One region of the Rossellomorea marisflavi genome, then DNA from elsewhere that is predicted to be linked to it. Evidence: riboswitches for the same ligand, from Rfam matches in the RefSeq annotation. Region 1 holds a riboswitch; the other holds the start of a gene.
The links. A riboswitch is a leader RNA that binds a small molecule or an ion and turns the genes downstream of it on or off. The one in region 1 is predicted to bind S-adenosylmethionine.
Positions count from the first base shown of each region.

Region 2: another riboswitch for S-adenosylmethionine. It lies ahead of K6T23_RS03705 (M20 metallopeptidase family protein); the one in region 1 lies ahead of mmuP (S-methylmethionine permease).

Region 1 is NZ_CP081870.1:1,209,738-1,214,620, forward strand. Features, by position in the region: gene K6T23_RS06515 (ICP22 family protein) at 1-385, shown strand, start outside; gene nei (endonuclease VIII) at 696-1,511, opposite strand; SAM riboswitch class I at 1,679-1,787, shown strand; gene mmuP (S-methylmethionine permease) at 1,873-3,288, shown strand; gene mmuM (homocysteine S-methyltransferase) at 3,257-4,222, shown strand; gene K6T23_RS06535 (ATP synthase subunit c family protein) at 4,270-4,668, opposite strand; gene K6T23_RS06540 (hypothetical protein) at 4,875-4,883, shown strand, end outside.
Region 2 is NZ_CP081870.1:713,081-717,963, forward strand. Features, by position in the region: gene K6T23_RS03690 (iron-containing alcohol dehydrogenase) at 1-540, opposite strand, end outside; gene K6T23_RS03695 (2-thiouracil desulfurase family protein) at 750-1,208, shown strand; gene K6T23_RS03700 (DUF2785 domain-containing protein) at 1,298-2,224, shown strand; SAM riboswitch class I at 2,236-2,332, shown strand; gene K6T23_RS03705 (M20 metallopeptidase family protein) at 2,390-3,556, shown strand; gene K6T23_RS03710 (hypothetical protein) at 3,584-4,000, shown strand; gene K6T23_RS22150 (SDR family NAD(P)-dependent oxidoreductase) at 4,410-4,790, shown strand; gene K6T23_RS22155 (SDR family NAD(P)-dependent oxidoreductase) at 4,787-4,883, shown strand, end outside.

The DNA of each region.
Region 1 (4,883 bases):
TGTGCAGATGGTCAAATCGGAACTTCAGACCATCCAGATAGAGGAACCTGTCTATAAGAGCATGCATGATGAGGCCTTGGGTTTGCTTGATTCGATCGACAACAGCAAAGAAGTGGATGGGGATATCAAGAAATACAAAGAAACACAGGACAAATATCTGGCAATCTCAGAAGACATGATTAAGACAATTGAGAAAGTGAACGTTGACAATGCCGCCGAAACCAGAGCGAAACTTGATGATATGACAACAGAATACTTGAGGATTTCAACTGAACTGGGTGTCATCATGAAGGACATCGTCGTCAAACAGGGACTTGATCACGCCTATTTTGTAGAAGCCCTCGACGGGATTATGACGAGTGCAGGGATGGACGGCGTAATCTAATAATAAATAGAGGGTTGGAAAAACGTGTTTTAGCTATAGTAAAACCCGAATTCATCTGCCACCGAACAGGCAGATGAATTCGGGTTTTAATTTGTTTCATGACTATTTTTATTTACTTGTTTCTAGCGGCTGATTGGAGTGCAAGACGAAGACTCCAGCGGGAAGAGTAGCTGATGTGAGACCCCACAGGCGTGCCGAGGAGGCTCACGGGCTACCCGCGCGCAGTCTTGCACGGAAATCATTAGCGGTATATAGAACCTATACTGGTCGTGTTAAATGGTACTTTTTTTGTTTAGTCCCGACCTCATTTTTACTTGGACTGACAATGTGGACAGTAATACAGCCTTCTGGAAGCGGCCGTGATTTTCTCAATCTCTGTCCCGCAGCGATAGCATGAGGAACCTTCACGATTGAAGACCCAATGGCGGTAACGGGACCGCGTCACACCTTCTTGTTTCAGCTTTTCTACTAACTGTAGGTCATTGGTGACCCCAGCGGTTTCGTAGGATTGCGTCATCAAATGAATGATGGCTTCGGCAGCAAGGGTCAGCTGCTCATTACTACAGTCCATGGGACGGAGTGTCGGATGGATCCCCGAGACGAATAGAATTTCAGAGCGAAGGTAGTTCCCGATACCGGCAACGAAACCTTGATCAAGCAGCAGATGCGCCCATTTTCGTTTCCTGAATGTTTCCATCCTGGTCAGGATGTCTCCACTTGTTACGTCTTCACTGAGAATATCCGGACCCACCCGTGCGATGAAGGGATGTAAATGGACCTCCTCATCCCGCATGACTTCAATATCAGAGGCGCTGTAGAGAAAAGCGGATTTCTTTTCATTGTGTATGGCTACGCGCAGCTGGCGGTTGGTCTTTGGGTATTCATAGGCTTTTTTTACATACCATCTTCCATACAGCTGGTTGTGTGAATACATCGTATAGCCGTTGTCAAAGCGTATCAGCATCGCTTTTCCCTTCGTGTCCACCCTGGTAATTTTCGTTCCCTGAAGGAGACTTTCATATCCCTTTAGCTGTGGGAAGGCAAAGAAAATCTCCATGACGGGAAGATGGGCGAGCGCTTTTTGAACACGGTCGGCAGCCCTTCTGATTTCCGGTCCTTCCGGCATGGTGTCATCCCCTTTTTCTATATACGTTCCCGTATTCCCATGGAAATAATCAAATGGGTATTTTTTCACCAAGGGTAAGGTGTGGGTGCGCTTACGAAATTTTGGTGTGACTATTTTTATATTGACAGGAATGAGGGTTCTTGTTAATGTTTATAACAATCTCATAATTCTTATCCAGAGAGGTGGAGGGACTGGCCCTTTGAAGCCTCAGCAGCAGATCTTCTTCTGAAGAAACTGTGCTAATTCCAGCGGGTGATCAAACCTGATAGATAAGCAGTTTATTTGTCGGTAACGCACTCGTTTTGAGTGCGTTTTTTGTTTGTCTGCTCATCCCAGAATCAAGAACGCGGAGGATGCCAACATGAAAATTGAAGCAAAAGACTTTAAGAGGAAAATGAAAACAAGGCATTTGATCATGCTCTCCCTTGGGGGCGTGATCGGAACGGGGCTTTTTCTCAGCTCGGGGTATACCATCCATCAGGCAGGTCCATTCGGTACGATCCTTTCTTATTTGATCGGAGCCATCGTCGTGTATCTTGTCATGATGTGCCTCGGGGAGCTTTCGGTACATATGCCCGAGACGGGATCTTTCCACAGCTACGCGGCAAAGTACATCGGGCCGGGTACCGGTTATGCCGTCGGCTGGTTGTACTGGCTGACTTGGACGGTTGCCCTTGGATCTGAATTCACGGCTGCCGGTCTGATGATGCAGCGGTGGTTCCCATCAGTGAGCGTATGGATCTGGAGTGGGTTATTTGCAGCCATCATCTTCGGTATGAATGCGTTCACGGTCCGATTTTTTGCAGAATCTGAATTCTGGTTCTCCCTTGTCAAGGTAGTCGCCATTGTCTTTTTCATCATTGCAGGAGGGGCTGCCATCGTCGGCTTCGTGCCCCTTGCCGATTCATCCCCGGCACCATTCTTCACGAATATCACCGATGCGGGGTTATTCCCGAATGGGGCATTTGCCATTATCATGACAATGCTTGCCGTCAATTTTGCCTTCTCCGGCACCGAACTGATCGGGGTAGCAGCGGGTGAAACGAAGGAGCCTACCAAAACGATTCCAAAGGCGATCCGTACAACCCTTATCAGACTCGTCATCTTCTATGTAGGGACGATCGTGGTGCTTTCTGCCCTCCTCCCAAGTGAAGCGGCAAGCGTATTGGAAAGTCCATTCGTCGCCGTACTCGGCAGGATCGGGATACCATATGCGGCAGACCTTATGAATGTGGTGATCATCACCGCCATCCTCTCCGCAGCCAATTCAGGCTTGTACGCTTCTTCCAGGATGCTTTGGTCACTTGCAGACAAAAAGACCATACCGTCTTTCTTCGGTAAATTGACCAAATCGGGTGTCCCCCTCGTAGCCACCATCACCAGCATGTTGGGAGGCGGGCTTGCACTCTTATCAAGCATTTACGCACCCGATACAGTATATATCTTATTGGTGTCGATTTCCGGACTGGCTGTCGTATTTGTCTGGATGAGCATAAGTGCATCGCAGTTCTTCTTCAGGAGACGCTTCATCAAAGAAGGTAACAGCGTGAAGGACCTGGCATATAAGACGCCGTTGTATCCATTTGTCCCGATTGCATCGTTCTTTCTCTGCCTTGCATCCGTCATCGGTATTGCATTCGATGAAGGTCAGAGGGTGGCACTTTACTGCACGATCCCGTTCGTCGGCTTCTGTTATGCAGCGTACTATGTGACAAACTATGTGAAAAAGAAGAGGAGTGTCGAGTATGTCAACACAAGTGAAACACAATCCCATTGAAGCCATCTTGAGGAGTCACGCCACGGTCATCCTGGACGGGGCGCTCGCCACTGAACTGGAGTCCCATGGATGCGATCTCGATCATCCCCTTTGGTCTGCCCGGACCCTCATTGAGAACCCGGGGGCAATCTCGGCCGTCCACACGGACTACTTCCGAGCCGGAGCCGATTGTGCCATCACAGCAAGCTACCAGGCAACAGTGGAGGGCTTCGGTAAACGAGGGATAGGCGAGGAGGAGGCCATTGGTCTGATCAAGCAAACCGTATTCCTGGCAAAAGAAGCAAGGGATTCATTCTGGGATGAAGAAGGCAGTCGGGACAACGGTCGTCATAAGCCTTTCGTAGCGGCCTCTGTCGGTCCGTACGGTGCGTATCTGGCAGATGGGTCCGAGTATCGCGGGGATTACGGCATTTCAAAGGAAGAGCTTGCAGCCTTCCATCGTCCCCGGATTCAGGCCCTTGTAGAAGCCGGAGCCGACGTTCTGGCTTTTGAAACCATCCCTTCATTTGAAGAAGCGGAAGTGTTGGTATCCTTATTGAATGAGAATCCCGGTGTTTATGCCTGGTTATCCTTCTCGTTGAGGGATGGATCCCGGATCAGTGATGGGACGAGGGTTGCCGATTGCGCACTTGCCTTCAAGGATATAGAGCAGATTGCTGCAATCGGTGTGAACTGTGCACCGATCCCGGAAGCGACGGAAGCTGTCAAAATCCTTCACCAGCATACAGATCAACCGATCATCGTCTATCCGAATTCAGGTGAAACCTATGATGCTGAGACCAAAACCTGGCATGGCCAGGAAACATGCGGAAGTTTCATTGACCAGTCCGATGCCTGGTTCGAAGCAGGTGCCAAAATCATTGGTGGCTGCTGTCGGACCGGACCTTCCCATATTCAGGACCTTTCTGATAAGTGGAGGAAACGCGAAAAATAAATCAACTATAAAAAAGGAGGCTGATGAGCCTCCTTTTTTATGTGGGATCAACCTGCTGCAATGAGACTTGCCACAACAGCGATGATGGGGACCGCCGTCATGAGGGCGTACCCAATGAAAAATGTGGATTGTACCATCGCTTTTGTCTGCTTCTCCGCATGGGGATCTTTCACCAGGTCCAAAAATGTCCGCAATAGCACCACAAAGTTGATGGCGGTCACCGCGATGATGATAGCCACTGGAACGACGACAGATCCTGTAAATGACTCAAGCATGATGAAACCAAGGACGATCAGGATCAAAGGAAGCGCTTCTGCTATCGCCACCCCGATGAACATCCTCGACTGGATCTGCTGCCGTTGATCAGGGGTTGCCGCCATCTCCCTCATGGCCTTCCGGATCACGATCCCGATTCCTGTAGTTGCAACGATGGCTGCTAATGCCATTACGTATAAAGCCAAAGAATCACCTCAGATTTCATAGTATTGAAGATTTTGTAACATAACCATATTATAGGAAATACAGGAAGCGCAGGCAACTGTGAATAAAGTAGATTTAAAGAATTGGGGGCGAAAAGAATACGATCTAGACGCAGATTTGCCAGGGGCAACAAACCATCATCGGGGAGTACCGTCTGCTTTGGGGTGAACCGGTGATTGTG
Region 2 (4,883 bases), 500 kb from region 1:
ATTGACCGGATCAAGGATGGAGAAGGCAGGGTGAGTCACGCCTGGGCTACCCCATACATACTTCTCGTTCGTCTCCCAGTTGGTGATGACAGAGTCCGGGTTCATTTCAGATCCGGTTGCGGCAAGGGTCAGCACGGTCCCGAACGGAAGGGCATCCTGAGCGATGACCTGCTTATTGATGATGTCCCAGACGTCGCCGTCATACTTTGCACCAGCAGCGATGGCTTTCGTGCAGTCGATCACGCTTCCTCCACCGACGGCGAGCATGAAGTCGATGTTCTCCTCACGGCAGATGTCGATTCCTTTCCGGACCGTGGATAGACGCGGGTTCGGTTCGACCCCTGCAAGCTCGGATACGTTCACGTCAAGGTTCTTCAGGATGTCCAGCACCTGATCATACAGGCCGTTGCGCTTGATGCTTCCGCCTCCGTATACAAGCAGGACGTTCTTTCCGTACTGGGGGATCAAGTCCGTCAATGCATTGACCTGATTTTTTCCGAAAATCAGTTTCGTTGGATTATGATACGTAAAGTTTTCCATCTTGTCAGCCTCCTCTGAGTTGTCGTTAAGAATCAAAGGTGCAAGTATAACGCGGGTCGGAAGGTTTAGCAAGTGAAGGGGTCTGTCGATTCTGCACCCATCATGAGACATTATGACTGATATTGGCAAAAGTTTTATTTTTGTTGTACAAAGGTTGAAAATTTGAAATAATAAGAATTGAATAGTTGTTCATAAGGGGGCGTTCAGGCATGCTGGTGGTAAGCGCATGTCTTGCAGGCATGAAGGTACGATACAATGGGACGGATTGCCTCGAAGACGTGATCGGAGAGATGGTCAGTTCGGGTAAGGCCGTCACGGTCTGCCCTGAGATTCTGGGTGGATTCCAAACCCCGCGTGAGCCTGCCGAGATCCAGGGCGGTACGGGTGAGGATGTGCTCGACGGTACGGCTCGCGTGCTGGACCGTTCAGGAGCGGATGTGACGGATCAATATGTAGCCGGTGCTGCTGAGACCCTCGCCATTTGCCGGAAGATGGGGGCGACGGAGATCGTCTTGAAGGAAAACAGTCCTTCCTGCGGCAGCTCCATGATCTACAATGGGGATTTTTCCGGAGAGAAGATTCCCGGGGAAGGTGTGACAACCGCACTCTTGAGAAGACATGGAATCAAGGTTTGGTCGGAAGAGGATGCTGTGAATGAATTTGTGTAAATTTACCATCGTTCTGCTAAACACCTGTGCTGATTAGCCGATGAATAATAGTAATGGCACATACAGACGCGGAACAGTTTCAACGGAACATGTCCTGGGTATTGTATGGAAAGAAAAGTAGAGATAGAGAACAGTCCTTCGACTGCAATACGATCACAAAGGGGCAAGAGAATCGAATGAGCGATGTAACAGGTCAAACCTTCTTACCTGAAGCAGAATTAAAGTCACTTCTGCAGCAAGGGGATGTCGAAGAAGGGAAACAACTGGACGTACTCCTGGCCATGGTGGAGCATATCGGGACGCCGGATCCCGTTCTCCGAGACAAATTGATTTACACCACCTTTTACCGATTGATCATTGAGGAAGACAGACTCCATACCGAAGTCCTGAAGGATCTCCTCGACCTTTCCATGGATCATCTTCTTATGAAGGGGATCGGTGAGGAAGGGACGGATTCCGTCTTCACGCGCGCCTTCACGACCCTCCTCATGGCACTCGTCCTTGGACGGGACAAAGAGGCCGATTTCTTATCAGAGGATAAGATCCAGGAAGCAGCCGATATCACGGTGGAATACCTGGAGCAGGAACAGGACGTGCGCGGCTTCGTCGAGGAAAAGGGATGGGCCCACAGTGTCGCCCACGCAGCAGACATGGTGGATGAGCTCGTGCTGAACCCAAAAGTCGATCAGGATATGTTCCCGGTCCTGCTGAAGGCACTATGGGAAAAGGTGTTGGTGTCACACCATGCCTATATCCATGATGAAGATGAGCGGCTCCTCGTCCCGATCCTTCAGATGATCTGGCAGGGGATGGATGAGGGGGAAGTCATAACGCTGGTGGAAAAACTTCCTGAGATGCTAGAGAAGCAGAAAGCCGAACTTGAGGAAGAGGCCTACTGGACTCTGTTTTTCAATGTGAAGACCTTCTCAAAAACCTTCTATATGAAACTGGAAGACTACCCGACCCTTTCAAAGCTGAGGGATGCGATCGACCGGGTCCTGAAAGAACTCAACTGAATAGTGCAATGCTCTTATGAAGAGAGGCGGAGGGACTGGCCCCATGAAGCCTCGGCAACCGGATCCACGGTGCCAAATCCAGCAGACAGTGCGTCTGAACGATAAGAGGCTGATGAAAGAGGCCTCTTGGAGAGGTCTTTTTTTATGAAGAGAAGGAGGAAGAGCATGACGAGACAAGAGATGTATACAGAACTTGAAGGAAACTTTGAAGAAACACGAAGCTGGAGGCGGCATCTCCACGAGAATCCCGAGCTATCCTTCCAGGAAACCGAAACCGCTCGCTTCATCGAAAGAAATCTGCGTGAGTTCGGGCTTGAGGTGAAGACCGGAATCGGCGGCAACGGCATCACCGGCACGCTCCGCGGGGCGAAGCCGGGCAAGACGATCGCCTTCCGGGCCGACTTCGATGCCTTGCCGATCACGGATGAAAAAGACGCACCGTACAAATCCAAGAATCCCGGCGTGATGCACGCATGTGGCCATGACGGGCATACGTCCGCCCTGTTGTCTGTTGCCAAGGTGCTGAGTCAATATGGACAAGACATCAACGGCACACTCATCTTCCTCTTCCAGCCGGCAGAAGAAACACCGCCGGGCGGAGCCAAATTCATGATCGAAGAAGGCGTGCTTGAAGGAGTGGACCATGTATTCGGAGCCCATCTTGCATCGGATTTGCCACTTGGGTCTTACGGCGTCGGAGAAGGCTTCCGCATGGCAGCCGTCGATAAATTCGCCATCCACATCAATGGCCTCGGCGGTCACGGCGCAAGGCCGCACACGACGATCGATCCACTCGTGATCGGCACGACCGTCGTCAACGCCCTCCAGCAGATCGTGAGCAGGAAGGTCGATCCCCTGAAATCCGCCGTCGTCACCATCGGCATTTTCAAAGCCGGAACCGCCTTCAACGTGATCCCCGACAACGTCACCATCGAAGGCACAGTGCGTACATTCGAAGGCGAAGTGCGCGACCAGGTCCAGGAAGAGATCCATTCGATTGTCGCCGGCATCACATCCGGATTCAAGGCGACGCACAGCATCGACTATCTGCGTGGCTACCCGGCCCTCTATAACCATCCGGAGGAAACGGAAATTGCCCGTCGCCTCTTCGCTGATCTTGGACCTGTGGCCGAGTCAGAGCCGACCATGGGCGCTGAAGACTTCGCCTATTACCTTCAGGAAAAGCCCGGTACCTTCTTCCGAGTCGGATCCCGGACGGATGACCTGGCAACCCAGTACTCCCATCACCACCCGCGCTTCGACATCGACGAACGCGCACTCGTTCACACGGGCAAAGCCTTCATCAAACTGGCCGAGCACTACGTTTTTTAACTTAACAGAAGAATAGGAGATACATAGATGACAACCTACAAAATCACGATGATGGACGCCTACGCCATCGAATCCCTCCGCGAAAAAGGCATCACCAATGAGATACTGCTTGAGGCCGCAGCAAGTGGAGATACAACGCGACTGTTGGAGGCAGATCCAGAAGGGAACTTCGATGCTTTGCTGAAACTCGCCGAGGATCGGCACGCGCTGGAGAGCATCCTGAATGATGGCTACCAGATCAAATTCGTTACCTACAACGGCCTTCGTAACCTTCTTCGCATGAAATTCCGCAAGCCGTTTACCGACTTGGACAACGGGATTGAAGGACTGCACCTCAGCGTGGAAGAGCTGATCCAGTTGAAGAAGCTGCTCTCAAGCAACTGGGTGTTGAAGGCAGAGGAAGCGAATGATGGGTATGTGGCCAGCGTGACGTATATCGAATAGGTGCATTGGACGGTCCCGGAGCTTCATTTTTTTATGAAGCGGTCGGGGCTTTTTTTGTTTGGGGGAGTGATGGATTGGAAGATTTGGAGTCTTAGGTGGGCGGAAGTTGGTAATATACGTGTGAAGTTGGAAGTACCGTTCCCGAGTTGACAGTAACCTCGAAGAGTTGAAAATAAAAAAGCCTGCCCGAAAAAAGTTGGAAGTAAAATCTCGAAAGTTGATAATAAATTTCCCAAAGTTGATAGAAAAAGTTTAAAAGTCGGTAGAAAATGGAGGTGGAATGATATAATTGGATATATAAGGAATTTAAAAATGAAGAAAGTATGCCATTTCATCCTGTTTTCCCGAAAATGTGACCAAACAAGACCCGTCCAGAATCAAAACCACCTAACATGAAGGGATTTTGACCATGAAACCACTACAAAACACCATCGCCCTCGTCACCGGTGCATCCCGCGGAGCAGGCAGGGGAATTGCCTACGAGCTAGGCGAAGCTGGGGCAACTGTCTATGTGACAGGACGAAGCATTCAGGGATCTACAACCGACAACCGACCGGAAACAATCGAAGAAACGGCCGCAGGAGTCACGGCACGCGGGGGGAAGGGGATCGCCGTTCGCTGTGATCATACCGACTCAACCGATGTCCGCCGTTTATTCGATGGTATCAAAGACGAACATGGCCGCATCGATCTTCTCGTCAACAGCGTGTTCGGCGGTTCGGAAAGCTCGCTTCCCCGTGCAGGAGGCAGGCGCTTCTGGGAGCGCCGGAGGAACACTGGGATGCGATGATGGGTGCGGGTGCCCATGCCTACGTTCTCACTGCCCGGGATGCCGTTCTCCTCATGATCCCGCAGCAAAAAGGGCTGATCGTCAACATCACCG